Hahella chejuensis KCTC 2396: one gene and its partner. The protein of the gene in region 1 interacts with the protein of each later gene in a pairwise test. Links are inferred from orthologs where the notes say so. Each region holds a gene or a part of one and is shown on either strand. Other genes may lie near its edges.

Region 1 (9,158 bases):
CCGCCAACCCAGTAAAACTGGAAGGATTTGTACGCGCAGGCGGCGCTTTTTCCGGTGGGACTTGGCACTCCGCCGTCCACGCATTTTCCAGAGCCCGGCAGGCGCAAGCCAATAAACGCAACAGGCCGCGCATACCTGAATCCACCCGCCAAGTTGGAAGTGTGGATTTCAATTTGCGTTTTCGTAAGGAAATTAACGCTTGGGCGTGCCCCTTTCCTACGATTGACCCTCAAGTAGTGAAACGCAGCGCCAGGGCGCTTGAGCAATATGGTCAAGAGTTCAAATATGGCCATTATGTCCAGGTGAAAAAACTGCCGAGGGTTCTCGCAGGCGCGGCGTTTGTTGGTGGCGTATTCGCCTTGGCTCAACTCAAGCCTACGCGTAACTGGCTTTTAAGTCTCAAGCCGGCGGGGCAGGGACCAACGCCAGAGCAGCGTAGCCGGGGCTGGTTTAAGGTAGTGTTTATTGGTTCCTGTAACGGTCGCCGGATAAAGACACAGGTCAGCGGTGGCGACCCGGGTTATGGAGAAACCTCAAAAATGCTGGCGGAAAGCGGTTTGTGCTTGGCGCTGGATCGACGCAAATTACCCAAATCATACGGTGTAATCACCCCCGTCATGGCGATGGGGCGCTCATTGATGGATCGATTACAGCAACGAGGCGTTAAGTTCGAGGTTTTGGAGTCGGCGGCTTGACGCTTTTGCCCATATCCTGAGAGAGCCACAGCCCGGCTAGAATTGCTCCGCCGCCGATTAGATGGTAGCTCTCAGGGTGCTCGCCAAGAAACGGGATGGATAACAATGCGGTAAGCAGCGGCGTCAAATAAGCGAATAAAGCGGCGGTGCTGGGAGAAGTCTTGGTGACGCCGTAGTTCCACAACAGGTATGCGCAGAGTGATGGAAATATCGCCACGTAAGCGATAACCGCCGCTAAGTCATAACTCCATTCGAATCCGCCTTTAATATGATGCTCCAGTACATAAAAGGGCAGGATCATCGGCAGCCCCAATCCCAGCAAGATAGCGAACAGGTCGAAGCCGGGGATAGGGATGGCCCATTTCCTCAATAAAACTGAATACAGTGACCAAATAACCATCGCCGCCGCCATGATGCTGTCGCCGGCGTTCATCTGCAAAGAGAGCAATGCGCTTGGTTCCCCATGTAGTATCACGTATAACGCGCCGAGAAAGGCGAACAACACGCCGACCCCGCTTTTAAGGTTCAGGCGCTGGCCAAGCAAAGGCATCGCCAAGACCAGAGTCGCTACCGGCAATAACGAGTTCACCAGCGTAATATTGAGCGCAGAGGTGAATTGCGCGGAGGTATACAGCAGCGAGTTGTAGGTCGCCACGCCGAGAAAAGCGAGCACGCCAATCTTGCCCCAGTGCTGCTTGATGATGTCTTTATGGCGCAGGAAAGCCCGTAAAATAAATGGTGAGATAAGGAGCGCACAAACCAGCCAGCGATGGAATGACAGCGCCAAAGGAGGAATGCTGTCATTGAAACCGCGCGCCACCAGTGCGTTGCCCGCCCAAAATAATGACGTTCCCGCCAGCCCCAGGTAAGGCGCTATTCGAAAAAAGAGTGAATCTGAGGCATTGACGTCGCTCACTGCGCGGGTCCTTTTGGGTTGCTGGCAAGGCGGGAGAACGCCGGGTCCTGCTGTAAGGGCTTCCGGGGCTTCCAATTCTAGGATAAATTCTATCTGTTCGGCCAATTTTTCCGTTTATATCAATCATTAAGCAGATGAGAGCGACGAACTGATTATGGAGCTTTTTGAAACATCCATTGTAGTGATTGGCGCAGGCGTCGTGGGACTAAGCGTCGCCAAAGCTTTGGCGGAAGGTGGACAGGATGTGCTGCTGTTGGAGCGCGAGAGTCTTATTGGCTCCGGTATATCATCTCGCAATAGTGAAGTGATTCATGCAGGTATCTACTATCCGCAAGGCAGCCTGAAAGCCGAAACCTGCGTAAGAGGTAAAGCGTTGTTGTACGAATACTGCGCTTCTCGCGGGATTCCTCATAAGCGTTGCGGGAAGCTCATTGTTGCAACTCACCCTGAACAGATGGATGCCTTGCAGCAAATATCTGAGACGGCTGCCGCCAATGGCGTGACGGACTTGCAGTGGTTGACCCAGGCCCAAGCCCTGGCGATGGAGCCCGAGTTAAGTTCTGTCGGCGCGCTGCACTCTCCTTCCACCGGCATTATCGACAGTCATCAGTATATGTTGTCTTTGCAGGGCGACTTTGAGCGCGCGGGCGGAATGACAGCGTTCAATGCGCCACTGCTGGGCGGGCGTATTGATGCGGGGCGGGTTGCTTTGAACGTTGGCGGCGCGGCGCCCTGCCAGGTGCGTGCGGAAGTGGTTGTGAATTGCGCTGGACTGGATGCGATGGGAGTGCTTGCTAACGTGGATGGATATCCTGTTGCTGGAATTCCTCCGATCTATTTCGCCAAAGGAAGTTACTTTTCTTTATCAGGGCGCAGCCCTTTTCAACGTTTGATATACCCTGTGCCGGAAGCAGGCGGACTGGGAGTGCACCTGACCTTGGACATGGGCGGACAGGCGCGGTTCGGCCCGGATGTTGAGTGGGTCGATCGGCCGGAGTTCAGTGTAAACCCCCAACGGATGGCTAAGTTCGCTCAGGCTATACGCAATTACTGGCCTGCGCTGCAGGAAGGCATGCTGCAGCCGGCGTATGCAGGAGTTCGCCCCAAATTGTCGTCGCAAGGCGCGCGCGCAGAGGACTTTGTCATCGATACGCCTGAACACAACGGTGTTGCAGGATGGTATAACCTGTTCGGTATTGAATCCCCAGGTTTGACGGCTTCGCTTGCTCTGGCTGAGACGGTGTCGAAACGGATATTAAATCGTTAAACGATCAGTCCATGGAGCGTCTCGCAATGCTAAAAACATAAACCTCAAGCGCGCCCGCCTGTTTCAGCGTGCGCGCAAGCTCATCTACTGTGCTGCCGGTGGTGACGACGTCGTCAATAATAATCAGCGGCTGCTGAGGGAGTTTGGATGAGGCCTCAAATCCATTCTTCACATTACTGCGTCTGCTTTTTCGATTTAGTCCGGTTTGAGGAGGAGACGCCTTTATCCTGCGACACAGTTTGTTGCTGTACTTTGCATTGGCGTAGCGAGCGAGGCTTCGAGCCAGCAGTTCCGCCTGGTTGAATCCGCGTTTACGTTGCTTGCTCTTGTGCATTGGAACCGGTATCAGAATGGGGGCGGAAATGTGTGCGTAGGCCTGTTGAAACGCAGGGAGGGCCGCCTGCGCTAACGCCCTGGCCCAATATCGTTTGTCTCCATACTTCAGCTGTCCGATGATGTGATTCATTGGAAAGATATAGTCAAAGGCGCTGGTGCTGGCGTCAAAGTGTGGGGGTTGTCGAAGACAGCGACCGCAGGGAACTGCGTCGGAGGCTATCCGGCTGACGCCGCAGCGGGAGCAGGGATGTTTGGGAGGCGTTAAGTCTGTGGAGCAGGCGGTGCAAATATGGGCGCTACCACCTGATTCGAGGCAAAGCAGGCAATGCTTTAGTTGTAAGCTGTTAACCTTTTCTCTGAGAAAGGTTGACAGCTTTTTGGTCCGGCTTATTATGTCTTCCATGAATTTCTCTCGTATTTGGGTCCACTTTCCTGTGTCGAGGCGGATTATATCTCAGGCCCCGGCTAGTTTTGTATAACAGCAAGAGTTTGATATGACAGCACCATGCAATCACCCATCCGCCATGACTGGTCTCTGGAAGAGGTTGAAGCTCTCTTCGCGCTACCTTTCAATGACTTACTATTCCAGGCGCAAGTCACGCATAGGCGGAACTTCGATCCGAATGAAGTGCAGGTCAGTACTCTGCTTTCTATTAAGACCGGCGCCTGCCCTGAAGACTGTAAATACTGTCCACAGAGCGGCCACTACAATACTGGTCTTGAGAAAGAGAAGCTGCTGGAAGTGGAAAAAGTGGTGAACGAGGCCAAGGCCGCCAAAGAGAAAGGCGCCAGCCGTTTTTGTATGGGAGCGGCCTGGAGAAATCCCCGCGCCAAGGATATGCCTTATGTCCTTGAGATGGTCAAACAGGTGAAGTCTCTCGGCATGGAAACCTGCATGACCCTGGGCATGCTGACGGCTGATCAGGCGTCGGAGCTTGCTGGCGCAGGTTTGGATTATTACAACCATAACCTGGATACTTCCGAGAATTACTATGGTGAAATTATCACCACGCGGACTTACTCCGATCGTCTGGAAACGCTGCAAAATGTTAGAGACGCGGGCATGAAAGTCTGCTGCGGCGGCATTATGGGCATGGGTGAAAGCGCCCGCGACCGCGCTGCTTTGCTTGCTCAACTGGCGAACCTGCCCAGCCATCCTGAAAGCGTACCGATCAATATGCTAGTCAAAGTTAAGGGTACGCCACTGGAAGTGCAGGAAGACATAGATCCGTTTGATTTCATCCGCACCATCGCTGTAGCTCGCATCCTGATGCCCAGGTCTCATGTGCGCTTGTCCGCAGGACGTGAGGATATGAACGAACAGATGCAGGCGATGTGCTTCCTGGCGGGCGCCAACTCTATTTTTTATGGTGAAAAACTGCTGACCACGCCCAACCCGGAAGCAGATAAAGATATGATGTTGTTCAAGAAACTGGGTATTCGTCCAGAGCAGCGCGAGCAAGCGCATTCAGAGGACCAGCAGGAAGCGTACCTGCATGACGTCATTCAGGCGCATGACCAGCAACAGCGCATGGAAAGCATGTTCTACGACGCGACAAAAACTGCGTAAACGTCATGTCGAAATGGGGGCATTTGGCGCAGACGCTGACTGCGCGGAAACAGCAGGATCTTTATCGCAGTCGCCTGACGATAGATAGCCCTCAAGCGCCTCGGGTCATGATAGAGGGGCGAGAGTATCTCGCTTTCTGCAGTAATGATTATCTGGGGTTGGCCAACGACCCGCGGCTCATCGCCGCCGCACAGCAGGCTTTAAGCGAGTTTGGTCTTGGCGGCGGGGCATCCCATCTCGTTATTGGACACCACCGCGCCCATCATGAGCTGGAACTGGATCTGGCCGAATTCACCGGGCGCGACCGCGCCTTGCTTTTTTCAACCGGGTATATGGCTAACCTCGGCGTGGCGTCTGCCCTATTGGGTAGGGGCGATTATGTCATTGAGGACAAACTGAACCATGCCTCGCTGTTGGATGCGGGAATGTTATCCGGGGCGAGACTGCTGCGCTATCGCCATGCGGACGCCGAGCATTTGGCGTTGCGTCTGGATGAGGTGGGCGATAGTCGGGCTTTGGTCATTACGGACGGCGTATTTAGTATGGATGGCGACATAGCTCCCTTAGATGCGATAGCGCAGGTATGTCACAGCAAAGACGCCATGCTGATGGTGGATGATGCTCATGGCTTCGGCGTGTTGGGAACCGAGGGGGGAGGATGTGCTGCGCATTTTCAGATGAACCAGGTTCAGGTTCCAGTACTGATGGGAACGCTCGGAAAGTCCTATGGCGCGGCAGGGGCCTTCGTTGCTGGTTCTGGCGAATTGATAGAAACGCTGGTGCAATTCGCCCGGACTTATATTTACACCACTTCCATGCCTCCGGCTATCGCTGCGGCGGCGCGCGTCAGTCTGCGGATAAGCCGGGAGGAGACTTGGCGCCGTGAACGATTGAATGAATTGGTGACGCGCTTCCGTAAAGAGGCAATAGGAATGGGCTATCAGTTGGCGGCCTCTTCCACTCCAATACAACCTGTTTTTATAGGTGACGCAGCGGCGGCAATGGAACTGAGCCAGGCGTTACGTAAAGAAGGCATTTTGATAACAGCGATTCGTCCCCCAACTGTTCCGGCAAACACCTCACGCCTGCGCGTCACGTTTAGCGCCGCTCATACGGATGATGACCTGAACCAATTATTGGAAGTTCTCCATAAATACCGTGGCGCCACCAATATCGCTGGAGTGGCGAATGCCTGACGGACGCATTGATTCGGTTCATCTGATTGGCGGCTGGGCGCAACCACAGGCGGCGCTCGAACCTTTAGCGCAGGCATTAGGCGGAATTTCAGTCGTTACGACTTGGACGCTGAGTGATTCCTATGCCGCGCTTACTCGACGGCTATCCGCCCAGTGGAATGAACGAACCCTGATCGTGGGATGGTCGTTAGGCGGTTCTTTGGCGATTCGTAGGTTAGCTGCGGAAAACCTGAAAGTAGCTCGCCTGGCGCTGGTGGCGTGTAATCCATTTTTCGCCGGGGATAGTGGGTGGCCAGGGGTTGGTTTGGAATTGCTCGACGGCTTTGCCGACGACTTGAACTCTGATCGCGTGCGATTGCTGAGGCGTTTCAATCTGTTGCAGACACAGGGCGCAGCGGCGGCGCGAGCGCAAGCTCGGCAGACTTTAAACTTCGCTTCTGCAATCGAGTCCTGGTCAGAGCAGCAGTTAAGCGCTTCGTTAGAGTGGTTGCGGAGCTGGGATTTACGTGATGAATTGGCATACCTTGATGTCCCGGTCACCCACTTTCTAGGGGAAGCGGATGCCATTGCGCCGGTCGCTCTAGCGCAATGCCTGCAACAAAACTATCCCTGCCACCAAGTGGAAATAGTGGGTGGTATGAGCCATTTCCCTGATGCGGAAGCAAGCCGTTTCATCGCGGAAAGCTTGCAGTCAGGATGAAACGCGTGGATTAACTCGATGAATCATGCAGTAACTATTAAATCCTTTGTATCGACTTCCCCTCTTTCAGATTTGGAGCGTGGCGCCGTGGATAAATCCAAAGTGGCGGAATCATTTAGCGCCGCGGCTGCGACTTATGACCTTCTGGCCGGCATGCAAAAAGAAGTGGGTGAGAGCCTGGTGTCGCTCAGTCGGGAAGGCTGTCCGCAAGATATTATCGATGTGGGGTGTGGTACGGGGTGGTTGACTCATCGCCTGAAAAACAGCTTTCCTGAAGCGAGATTATGCGCCTATGACCTGTCGCCTGGGATGATTGAGTACGCCCTTGCGCATCACGATAACGTGGCGGAGATCTGGGCTGTCGCCGATATGGAGTCCCTGCCTGTGGCCAATGCGAGTCAGGATCTTGTGTTCAGCAATATGGCGATGCAGTGGCTGGATGATCCTCGTGCCTGGTTTGCCGAGGCGAGCAGGGTGTTACGGCCTGGAGGCCGACTGATTTGCTCCACATTACTGACGCAAACACTGTTTGAACTGGAGCAGGCATGGCATGGAGTGGATGGGGGCCGCCACGTCAATCGCTTTCTGAGTGCTGAACAGGTTGCCGAAGCTGCGGTTTCCTGTGGATTGCGAGGGGAATGCAGAGAGTCTTTGTACGTACGCTTTCATGACTCAGCGCTTGATGTAATGAAAGAACTTAAAGGCATCGGCGCCCATAATATTCAATCTGAGCGCCCGCAAGGACTGACTGGTAAGCGCCGACTCCGTCGTGTTATCGAGAATTATGAAAAATGCAGACAGGAGCAGGGTGTGCCCGCTACATATCATGTTGGCGTCTGTGTATACAGCAGGATCTAATTCATGGCTAAAACGTTTTTTGTAACCGGGACAGATACTGAAGTTGGTAAGACTTTTGTCTCCGCTGCGTTACTGCACGCGGCGGCGGCGATGGGGAAGCGTACGCTAGGATTGAAGCCGGTGGCGTCCGGGTGCGAGCAGACGCCTGAAGGGCTTCGAAATGAAGACGCATTAGCATTACAGCAGTACGCCACGGTGAAGCTTCCTTACGCTCAAGTAAATCCGGTTGCTCTAGAGCCTGCGATTGCGCCCCATATTGCTGCGCAGCAGGCGGGGCGAACATTATCAGCTCCTCGCTTGGTCGGATTGTGTCGAGGCGCCTTGATGACGCCGCATGACTTTTCTTTGGTGGAGGGCGCTGGCGGCTGGTTGACGCCGTTGAATCCGCGGGAATATTTAAGTGACCTCGCCGCGATGTTGGATATTCCTGTCATTCTCGTGGTGGGCATGCGTTTGGGCTGTATCAATCACGCCTTGCTGACAGTAGAAGCGCTGCGTGGTCGCCGTTTGAAGCTGGCGGGATGGGTGGCGAATCAGGTCTCGGAGGAAACCATGCCCCAATTGTCGGATAATCTCGAGACGCTGAGCGCAAGAATATCCGCACCCTGCCTGGGCGTCGTTCCCAGAGCTGAGGCGCCGGACAGTCCCAGTGTTCAGACCGCCTTGCGGCTGGCTCCATTGTTTGAAGTATAGACCCGACAGGAATCGCGTTTGGGTTGCAAGATTGTGAAGAAACTTTACCGCTGGTTGAAAATTAAACGAATTGGTGGGTACAATCAAAGTTGAGTTAGTCTGATCGCCGAGTGGTAATGCGATGATTTCAAGCGTTTTGCAAAGCGGAGTGCAGGGTGTAAAGCAAAATCTCCAAGGGATGGAAAAAGCGGCGACTGAAATCGCCAAAGTAGGACAACCCGTCGAAGAGTCCGGTGAACTGCGCACAGTAGACGATGCTGTGGAGTCCATTGTGGACCTTAAGTTGTACGAGAATGGCGTTAAAGCTTCGGCGAAAGTCATTAAAACCGCCGACGAAACCCTGGGAACGCTGCTGGATATCAAAGCCTGAATAGTTGCGGCCGCAACAGGGTTTAGCGAGGTTAACGGGAGCATAAGGTGCAGATAGCCGGAGCGGGACAACCCGCCATCAGTTCTGTTACCCCATACTCGCCTCCCACGAAGGTGAGCAGCTCGGCTGTCTCTATTTCTGACCTGGAATCCACCCTGCCGCCGGTGCAACCATTGGAGCCCAGCGCTTCTTCTTCCTCCTCCAACTCTTTTCCTACTGTTATCTACAATCGCTTTGCGCAAACCTCAAGCGTGACGCCTCAGGTAGTCCAGCCCACAACTACGGAGGAGGATGGGGCGGTGGTGGTTACTGGTCAAGAAGCACCTGCTGTACAGACCGCGCCTGTATCGCCAAATAATGGTGATGGTGGAGAAGCGGTTGAAGGGGGGTCTGGAGCTATCCAGGAAAGAGGCGGTGAAGATGGAGCGCCTGCAGCGTCGAGCCAGGCTGAGCAGCCCAGGCGCTCGGCCCCTGACGACTCTGGTGGTGGGCTGAGTGAAAGTGATTTAGCAGCAATCTCCCAATTGGCGCGACGGGATCTTGAAGTGCGGCAGCAT
Region 2 (9,250 bases), 2.8 Mb from region 1 along the record:
GTTGCGTCTGTCCGGCAAGTATGAAATTGCGTTGGAAGAGGGCGAAGCCATGCGTCTGGCGGCGGCCGGCGTGCAGGATATGGGACGCTATTACTTGAAGTTGCGTGGCGGGTGGCGTTTGCGCAAAGGCGCTCAGCAATTATTGGCGAAGCTGGCGGCATGGCGTGAGCAGGAAGCAAGAGGAAGAGATATCCCGCGTAAGAAAATCTGCCCTGACGATGAGTTAATCGCAATCGCTCAACGCCGGCCCCGAACCTTGGGACAGCTGACTGAAATTACTTCCATCCAGGGCGCAGGCCTGCGTCGTTATGGGGCGGAGCTGGTGGGGATGGTGCGTGAGCATATGAAGGCCGATGGCGATGAGCCTGAGACTGGTTTTGAAATGATACGTCCGCCGATTCCGCGGGAATATCAGGACTTGGTAAAGAAAGTAAAAAAACTGACGCAAAAGCTGGCGCGAGAGCATCGCATCAACGTGGGTCTGCTCGCCAGTCGGGGATTGCTGGAAGAGTTTGTTTATTGGCATATCCAGGGCGGCGCGGGAACGCAACCGCAGTTGCTGCAAGGCTGGCGCGGTCGGATTTGCAGTGCGCCGCTCGAACGCTGGCTGCAGGACGACAGGTCGGTCCCACCACGGCAATCACCGTAAGACCCCGGTTATTCGCGTAAGGCGTAAAGTTAGTTATTGAGGTAAAAACAGATTATGACTCCGGATCGCAGACTGATTTCTATCTTCAGAAGCTCCAAAAAAGAGGAAATGTATGTCTATGTAGATAAGAAACAGGGCGTCGGCGCATTGCCGGAAGCGCTGTTGCAACTTTTTGGCAAGCCGCAGCATGTTTTTGACCTGTTGCTGACGAAGGAAAAGCCGTTGGCCAGAGCAGACGCGGCGGAAGTCATGAGCGCCATCGATGAAAAGGGGTTTTATCTGCAGATGCCGCCCGTCCAGGACGATTACATGATGGATGTAGTGCGTGCGCGTGAACAAACTCCAGCTGTAGGACGCAAGGATCTTGATGACTGAGGCGCGCTGGTGGGAACAGCCGCTGGATAGGCTGAGCCACGCGCAATGGGAGTCGCTCTGCGACGGCTGCGGCAAGTGCTGTCTGCATAAGTTGCAGGATGAGGACAGCGACGAGCTATACTTCACCGCCGTGGCCTGCCGTTATCTGGATGCTGAAAGGGTGCAGTGTAGTTGCTATACTGCGCGCGCATCGAAGAATCCGGACTGCCTGATTATCTCGCCGGAGAATCTTCCCAAAATTAGCGACTGGTTGCCAAAGACATGCGCTTATCGTCTGCGTTTTGAAAACCAGACGTTGCCAGCCTGGCATCCCTTGATCAGTGGGGGTCCGCGTTCTGTAGAAGCTGCGGGGCAGTCCGTGCGACATAGAACGATAAGCGAAGACGATATCGACCCGGATGATTGGGAAGAACTGATTCTTATCGATATGATTTGAACGCTTGAAGCAACTGTTATTGAAAAGTAGAAAATTATGCTGACAGATTTTGGTTATATCGCCGGTTGGGTTGCTTATCTCGTAGCGGCGCTGGCTTTATACGCATTAATGATGCCGTTGTTCAATTGTTGTGGTCCCCGTCCCGTGCAACTTTTCCTGCGCAGCCTGTTGGCGGTGGTGCTGTTTACGCCAGCGATGTCCGTTCCCAAAGACGGTCTGTGGGCGCCCGCCCATATTGTCGCCGCCTACAACTGGCTCCAGCATGATGATAACGCCGCCTTGCAAGCGGGCCTGCTGATGTTGGCCGCCTGGTGCGTCATCGGTCTGCTGTTCGCGCTGCAAGTGGTGCTTGGCAAGCTCTTCGTCACCGCCAAACCCGCGCCAGCTAAGCCTAGACGGCGTACATAATTACTTTAAAATCAATTAAATCCCTTCGCTTTTTTAAGCAATTCCTGCGTATTTTATTGTTGTTGCAACAAAACCTGCTATAACTTGAAGTAAGGATGGCCGCGGGCACGGCCGCGCTGCGCCCGCCAGCGGTCGATATTTCCAGCGGAGACGGCTGCTGAGCGGCTTCATTCGCCTGCGCCAACTTGGAATACGCTCGAATATGACATTGCTTTTCCGCCAGATTCTCGTTTGCCTGTGTTGTAGCTTGATGCTGTGGCGAGTCGCTGCTGCGCAGATGGAGTTGCCTCCGCCTGCGGATGTGCGTGTGCTCATCGATGTTTCCGGCAGCATGAAGAAGAATGATCCGAAAAATCTGCGGCGTCCGGCCCTGAATCTGGTGACGGAGCTGTTGCCTGAGGGTGACTCAGCGGGGGTGTGGACATTCGGGCAGTATGTCAATGAGCTGGCGCCTCATCAGGTTGTCGATCCTGGCTGGCGTCGCCTGGCTAAAGATAAAGCCAGGGAAATCAGCTCGACGGCGCTATACACCAATATCGGTGCGGCGCTGGAGAAAGCCTCTGAGGACTTTGTGGAAGGCAAGGATTATAGCAACACGCATTTCATTCTGCTCACCGACGGCGTGGTGGATATCTCGCAAAAGCCGGGAGAAAACGTAGCGGAGCGTGACCGTGTTCTGACCCAGGTGTTGAAAAGAGTCGCGGGCTTCGGCGCCAAGATTCATACCATCGCGCTTTCCAGGAATGCGGATCAGATGTTGCTGCAACGGCTTTCCATCGGCAGTAACGGCATCAACGCCATTGCCGAAAACTCCGAACAGTTGAGTCGTGTCTTTCTGCAAGCCTTTGAGCGTGCGGCCCCTGCCGAAGAAGTGCCTCTGGAAGATAATGCGTTTGATGTGGATTCCAGTATTGAAGAATTCACAGCACTGGTGTTTCGCGCCAAAGAGAACGCCGAAACCGCCATCATAGAACCCACAGGCAAACGCTTTACGGAAAAAGATCGACCTGAGTACGTAAAGTGGTTCAAAGAGGCTGGCTATGACCTGATTACTGTCCAAAGACCATTGGAGGGCGAGTGGAAGCTGGATGCGGAGCTGGCTCCGGGTAGCCGGGTGACGGTAGTGAGCAACCTGAAAATGGTGGTGGACCCGCTTCCGGCTAATTTTTACGCCGGAGATCACCTGGAGCTCAAGATCGGCTTTTTTGAAGACGGGGAGTTGGTGCGGAACAGGACTTTTCTGGATCTTGTGGCGGTGGATGTCACCATTCGCACGGAGGACAACAAGTCCGGCACCAAACGTATTTCCAAGGAAAGCGAGCCTCCAGCCGACGGCGTATTTCGCGAAAGCATCACCAAGCTCAAGCAGGTCGGCAGGTACGAAGTGCTGGTGCAGGCCGACGGCCGCACGTTCAAGCGGCAGTCGCGGCAATTGATCACCCTTAATGCGCCGATGGCGGTGGATCTTGAAGCCACTGGAGCCGGTGTGGATACCCGCTACAAAATTGTCATCAGTCCCCTCAGTCCAAACATCAACGAGGCGAAAACCTCGATTATCGCCAAGATAAAAGGGCCGGATGGCGGCAATCTGATTAAGTCCATTCCGTTTACCCAGGAAACGGGACGCTGGGAGTTAGAGGTCGACGCTACCCGGGGCGATGGCGTGTATGAAGTCATGTTGCGAGTGGAGGGGGAAACCCGTTCCGGCTCCGCTTTCCGTTTCGAGCCTGACAGCGTTATGGCTGAGTTTCCGCGCCAGGAGGCGTCGCCGAATGAATATCGCTCGCTGGTGAACGACAGCAGCGTTGAGCAAATGAATGAGACCCTGGTCGAAGAAGCCGCCAAAGCGCCAGAGCCTCCGAAGCAGCCTGAAGAAAATGCCATTGCGCCGCCCATCACGCCGGAAATGCAGGATCAAGCGGCGGCAGAGCAGCAGGATGCGGTGGTGCAGGAAGAGAGCGGCACCAACGCCATGTTGTGGATTATCATCGCCGCCGGCGGCGCTTCCATACTGTTGCTGGCTGTGGGAGGCGGTTACTGGATTTATCGTAAACGCCGAATTGAAAAAGAAGTTCGGGAGCCTGTAGATACCACCAAGCTGGATGACTCTGACGACGTTCCTTCTCTGGAAGAGTCCGGGCACGATCTGGAGGACGAGATCGAACAGTTGGAGCAGCCTATTGATGTCGCTGAAGAACCCTCTATGATGAGTGAGGCGGACGACATGGAATTCGGCATGGAGGAAGAAGCGGAGCCGAAAAAAGAGGAGGATGCGGAACCGCCCATGAGTTCATCCGACTCTGAAGAGACCGATGCCGAGGCGCTCGCTGACGAGATCCTGGCTTCCAATGAAAAAGCTAAAGACATGGATGACGAGTTCAACCTGGAAGATTTTGATATATCCGATACCGATGACCTCCCCGCCGGATCGGAAGACGAAGACAAAAAGTAGTTAACTTCTGAACATGTGCCAACTTCTTGGAATGAGCGCGAATGCGCCGACGGATATTTGTTTTTCCTGGACCGGTCTGATGTTTCGCGGCGGTCAGACCGGGCCGCATAAAGACGGCTGGGGCATCGCCTTTTATGAAGGCAAGGGGCTGCGTGAGTTTCGTGACCCCAATCCCAGCGCCACCTCGGAAATTGCGCGGTTTATCAGTCAGTATCCGATTAAAAGCCGCACGGTCATCAGCCACATCCGGCAAGCCAACGTCGGCGACATCAGCCTGGAAAACACCCATCCCTTTATTCGCGAACTGGGCGGTTATTACTGGTGCTTCGCCCATAACGGCCAGCTGAAATCCTATCAGGACCTGCCGCTGGGACGTTTTCGTCCGGTGGGAGAAACCGACAGCGAGCATGCGTTTTGCTGGCTGCTGGAGGATGTCGCCAGCGGCTGCAATGACTTCTCCAGCCTGGAATGCCTGGGGGGAAGGTTGTATCGGAACTGCCTGGAGTTGACGTCGAGAGGCGTGTTCAACATGCTTTTCACCAACTCGGAGTACCTGTTTGCCTACTGCTCAACCAAATTGCATTGGATCACCCGACAGGCTCCTTTCGGCTGCGCTTCCCTGGAGGATGGTGAGATTCGGGTGAACTTCGAAGAACATACCAACCCCACCGACAAAGTCACTATGATCGTCACGGAGCCGTTGACCGTCGATGAAGAATGGCGACAAATGCGCCCCGGGGAATTAATCGCTTTTAGAGATGGCGAAGTCGCCGCCAGATGGTATGAAGAAGGGGCGGTTAAGCTTGCTGATACTTGAGCGTGTTGTCTCGCTAAGAGTGAACCCGCCAAGAAAGTTATAACGCCGGCGCAAAGGCCGGCGCTTGTTGTTTACTGCACGTTTTCCGCTTCAGTAAAGAAGTTGTCGAATAAAGCAGTGGACAGATAACGCTCAGCGCTGTCCGGCAGGATAACCACGATATTCTTGTCTTTGAATTCGTCACGCTCCGCCAAACGGACCGCAACGGCCGCCGCTGCGCCACAGGAGATACCGCAGAGGATGCCTTCTTCACGCATCAGGCGGTGAGCCATTTCCATCGCTTCTTCGTTGGTGACCTGCTCAACGAGGTCAACCATGTCCAGATCCAGGTTTTTCGGTACGAAACCTGCGCCTATGCCCTGGATTTTGTGAGGGGCGGGTTGTAATTCCTGACCTTTGATGGTCTGGGTGATAACGGGAGAAGCGGTAGGTTCGACGGCTACGGAAGTGATGTTTTTACCCATGGCGTTCTTGATGTAGCGGGATACGCCGGTAATCGTGCCCCCGGTGCCGACGCCTGCGACCAGAACATCGATTGCCCCTTCCAGGTCCCGCCAGATTTCCGGCCCGGTGGTCTTTTCATGAATTTCCGGGTTGGCGGGGTTGTCGAACTGTTGCAGCATCAGGTGTTGCTGCGGGTCCTGAGAGACGATTTCCGCTGCTTTCTCAATCGCGCCTTTCATGCCTTTGGGACCTTCGGTCAATACGATTTCCGCGCCCAGGGCTTTCATCGCCTTGCGGCGCTCCAGACTCATGGTGGCGGGCATGGTCAGGATCAGTTTATAGCCCCGCGCGGCGGCGACGAAGGCGAGAGCGATGCCGGTGTTGCCGCTGGTAGGCTCAACCAGCGTCATGCCTGGCTTGAGGCGACCGGATTTCTCCGCATCCCATACCATGTTGGCGCCGATACGGCATTTCACGGAGTAGGCCGGGTTGCGGCCTTCAATTTTGGCGAACACGTTGCCTTTGGTGACGCGATTCAGCTTCACCAGCGGCGTGTTGCCGATGGACATGGAGTTGTCTTCGTAGACGTTCATTATTTATCTCCTTGCAGATTAAGTAGATTTCCCCGGCCATAACATTGCGAGCGTGAGAGATAGCTTAGCGGCTGGCATGAAATATTTGAATGTTTTCGGGTAATATATCCGCTTATAACTCCTCTAATAATGACGCATTCACACAACTAACAAGGTTTCACACATGAAGTTTTCCGGCACCAAGAACTATGTCGCCACTGACGATCTGCAATTGGCGGTGAACGCCGCCATTCGATTACAGCGGCCGCTTCTCATCAAAGGCGAACCGGGCACAGGCAAAACCATGCTGGCGGAAGAGCTGGCGGAAGCCCTGGGCGCGCCGTTGATTCAATGGCACATCAAGTCCACCACCAAGGCCCAGCAAGGATTGTACGAGTACGACGCGGTTTCGCGCCTGCGCGACTCCCAGTTGGGCGATGACCGCGTTCACGACATTCGCAATTACATCAAGAAAGGCAAGCTGTGGGAGGCGTTTGTGTCCGAGCAGCAATCGGTGCTGTTGATTGATGAAATTGATAAAGCGGATATCGAGTTCCCCAACGACCTGTTGCTGGAACTGGATAAGATGGAGTTCTACGTTTACGAGACTCAGGAGCGAATCCGCGCCACTACCCGGCCTATCGTCATCATCACCAGCAATAACGAAAAAGAGTTGCCTGACGCTTTCTTGCGACGCTGCTTCTTCCACTACATCAACTTTCCCGACAAAGACACCATGGAGTCGATCATCGACGTGCATTACCCAGGCATACAGCGCTCGCTGGTGAAGGATGCATTGGATGTTTTCTTTGACGTACGCAAAGTGCCGGGGCTGAAGAAAAAACCTTCCACCTCTGAACTGATCGACTGGCTCAAACTGCTGATGGCGGACAATCTGCCTGAAGACGTATTGCGCAACCACGATCCCAGCCAGGCGATTCCTCCTCTGTATGGCGCGCTGGTGAAGAACGAGCAGGACGTCCACCTTTTGCAGAAACTGGCGTTCATGACGCGCAGAAAAGGCTGATTGCGGCAATGAACGGACGCAATCATTGCGGCCCCGAGCAGAGGAGGACACCTATATGTTGATTGATTTCTTCCTGACGTTGCGCAAGAACAAAGTGCCGGCTTCCCTGCGGGAGCTGCTCGACCTGCTGGAGGCTCTGCAGCAGGGACTGGCGTTTGCGGATATGGATGACTTTTACTATCTGAGCCGCGCCTGTCTGGTGAAGGATGAGAAGCACTATGACAAATTCGACCAGGCGTTTGGCGTCTACTTCAAAGGACTGGAAGACCTGAATGCGGTGCTGGAGGCGCTGATCCCCGAAGATTGGCTGCGCGCGGAATTTGAAAAGCAGCTCACCGATGAGGAAAAGGCCAAGATTGAATCCCTGGGAGGCCTGGAGGAGCTGATCGAGGCGTTCAAGAAACGCCTGGAAGAGCAAAAAGAGCGTCATCAGGGCGGCAATAGATGGATCGGAACTGGCGGCACGTCGCCATTCGGTGCAAACGGCTATAACCCGGAAGGCTTTCGCATTGGCCAGAACGGCTCCCGTAATCGTCGCGCAGTGAAAGTGTGGGAGCAACGCACTTATAAGGATCTGGATGATTCCATCACCCTTGGCATTCGCAATATCAAGGTGGCGTTACGTCGTCTGCGCAAATTCGCGCGTCAGGGCGCGGCGGAAGAGTTGGACATGCCCGATACCATCCGCAGCACGGCCAACAACGCGGGATACCTGGATATCAAGATGGTGCCGGAGCGTCATAACTCGGTAAAAGTACTGCTGTTTTTCGACATCGGCGGCTCCATGGACCCGCATATTCGCGTGTGCGAGGAGTTATTCTCCGCTGCGCGCACTGAGTTCAAGCACATGGAATACTACTACTTCCACAACTTCATCTACGAAGGCGTTTGGAAGAACAATATCCGTCGTGTCAGCGAAACTATTCCAACCTGGGACATCCTGCACAAATACGCGTCGGACTACCGGGTGATTTTCGTAGGCGACGCCAGTATGGCGCCTTATGAGATCACCCATCCCGGTGGCAGTATTGAGCACTGGAACGAAGAAGCCGGCGCGGTCTGGATGCAGCGGGTGACGGACAAGTTCGACAAAGTGATCTGGCTGAATCCGTATCCCAAAGACTACTGGGGCATGGGCGGCTCTCTGGAGATCACCCGTCAGTTGGTCAACCAGCACATGTATCCGCTCACCATCGACGGGCTTGAGCAGGGCATGAAGTACCTGAGCAAGTAATCTTTTTTCGCTTTTCTATACGCGCCGTCGCTGGGCGGCGCGCCTTCATGGCTTATTTCTGAGGAACCTCTGAAAAACGTTGGCGTGGCCGCCAGCGCGAACGCTAACTATGTCTCGTTTTGTAAACATTTGTGTAGTTTGGTGAATCGAGTTCACACTATCGCCGGCGACCCGGTGCTACCATGGCCTTCGTCTCTTTCTGCGTTCACCCGAGAGTTCGGTTCTCATAAGGGTATAGAGGATGAAGGCTTTGCGAATAATTCCAAGAATAATCATCACAGCGTTGCACATACTGACATTCGTCATTTCCACTCAAGTCCATAGCGCCGCCGACAATGCGTCCGCGAAGGATATGGAGGCGCTCAAGCAGCGCGTCATCGAGCTCAACCGTGAGCTTTATAAGCTGCAGGAAGAAGTCCTGTATCCCATCGACACCCAAGTGGTGTTTTTTCTGGCCGTAGATGAAAACGTCGGTTTTGAGCTGGATTCCGTCGAGTTGACGCTGGATGGAGATATGGCGACCACCTACCTTTACTCTGCGCGTGAATTGCAGGCATTGCAGCGCGGCGGCGTGCAGCGTTTGTTCATGGGTAACCTGCCTGCGGGCGCCCATAAAGCCGTGGCTGTTTTCAACGGACGCAGCGCTGGAGATAAATACCTGCGCAAGGCGGCGACGCTGTCTTTCAACAAAGAAAACGGCTCCAAATATCTGGAGCTACGGGTGCAGGGCGATGGCGCCCGGCCGCCCCGTTTTCTGATCAGAGAGCTGCGCTAAGCGCCGCGGGCTAAGGTCGAACGCCATGAAAGGGGATGTAACGTCAACCATGCATCGAATG

The links.
Region 2: the proteins of bioB (region 1) and HCH_RS11870 interact in binary tests that used the Escherichia coli proteins (3 or more experiments, as listed by UniProt). The link is inferred for Hahella chejuensis KCTC 2396 from one-to-one orthologs.

The regions. Positions count from the first base shown.
Region 1 is NC_007645.1:5,502,450-5,511,607, reverse strand. The notes cover bases 2,874-5,751. They hold bioB (biotin synthase BioB), read left to right. Parts: upstream 2,874-3,719; coding sequence 3,720-4,784; downstream 4,785-5,751. Other genes in these bases: bioF (8-amino-7-oxononanoate synthase), read left to right, coding at 4,790-5,751; HCH_RS33955 (ComF family protein), read right to left, coding at 2,883-3,617; HCH_RS24125 (NAD(P)/FAD-dependent oxidoreductase), read left to right, coding at 2,874-2,878. Also shown: HCH_RS24135 (saccharopine dehydrogenase family protein), read left to right, coding at 1-695; HCH_RS24130 (DMT family transporter), read right to left, coding at 664-1,611; more of HCH_RS24125, read left to right, coding at 1,766-2,873; more of bioF, read left to right, coding at 5,752-5,980; HCH_RS24105 (alpha/beta fold hydrolase), read left to right, coding at 5,973-6,680; malonyl-ACP O-methyltransferase BioC, read left to right, coding at 6,699-7,538; bioD (dethiobiotin synthase), read left to right, coding at 7,542-8,231; HCH_RS24090 (hypothetical protein), read left to right, coding at 8,353-8,601; HCH_RS33265 (putative metalloprotease CJM1_0395 family protein), read left to right, coding at 8,649-9,158. UniProt on the Escherichia coli protein: Catalyzes the conversion of dethiobiotin (DTB) to biotin by the insertion of a sulfur atom into dethiobiotin via a radical-based mechanism.
Region 2 is NC_007645.1:2,685,705-2,694,954, forward strand. Bases 3,266-6,235 are described here. They hold HCH_RS11870 (class II glutamine amidotransferase), read left to right. Parts: upstream 3,266-4,333; coding sequence 4,334-5,137; downstream 5,138-6,235. Other genes in these bases: HCH_RS11865 (VWA domain-containing protein), read left to right, coding at 3,266-4,320; cysK (cysteine synthase A), read right to left, coding at 5,209-6,174. Also shown: HCH_RS11845 (ribonuclease D), read left to right, coding at 1-649; HCH_RS11850 (YcgL domain-containing protein), read left to right, coding at 704-1,024; HCH_RS11855 (YcgN family cysteine cluster protein), read left to right, coding at 1,017-1,460; HCH_RS34360 (hypothetical protein), read left to right, coding at 1,497-1,868; more of HCH_RS11865, read left to right, coding at 2,071-3,265; HCH_RS11880 (AAA family ATPase), read left to right, coding at 6,338-7,180; HCH_RS11885 (vWA domain-containing protein), read left to right, coding at 7,236-8,414; HCH_RS11890 (hypothetical protein), read left to right, coding at 8,656-9,189; HCH_RS11895 (tetratricopeptide repeat protein), read left to right, coding at 9,215-9,250.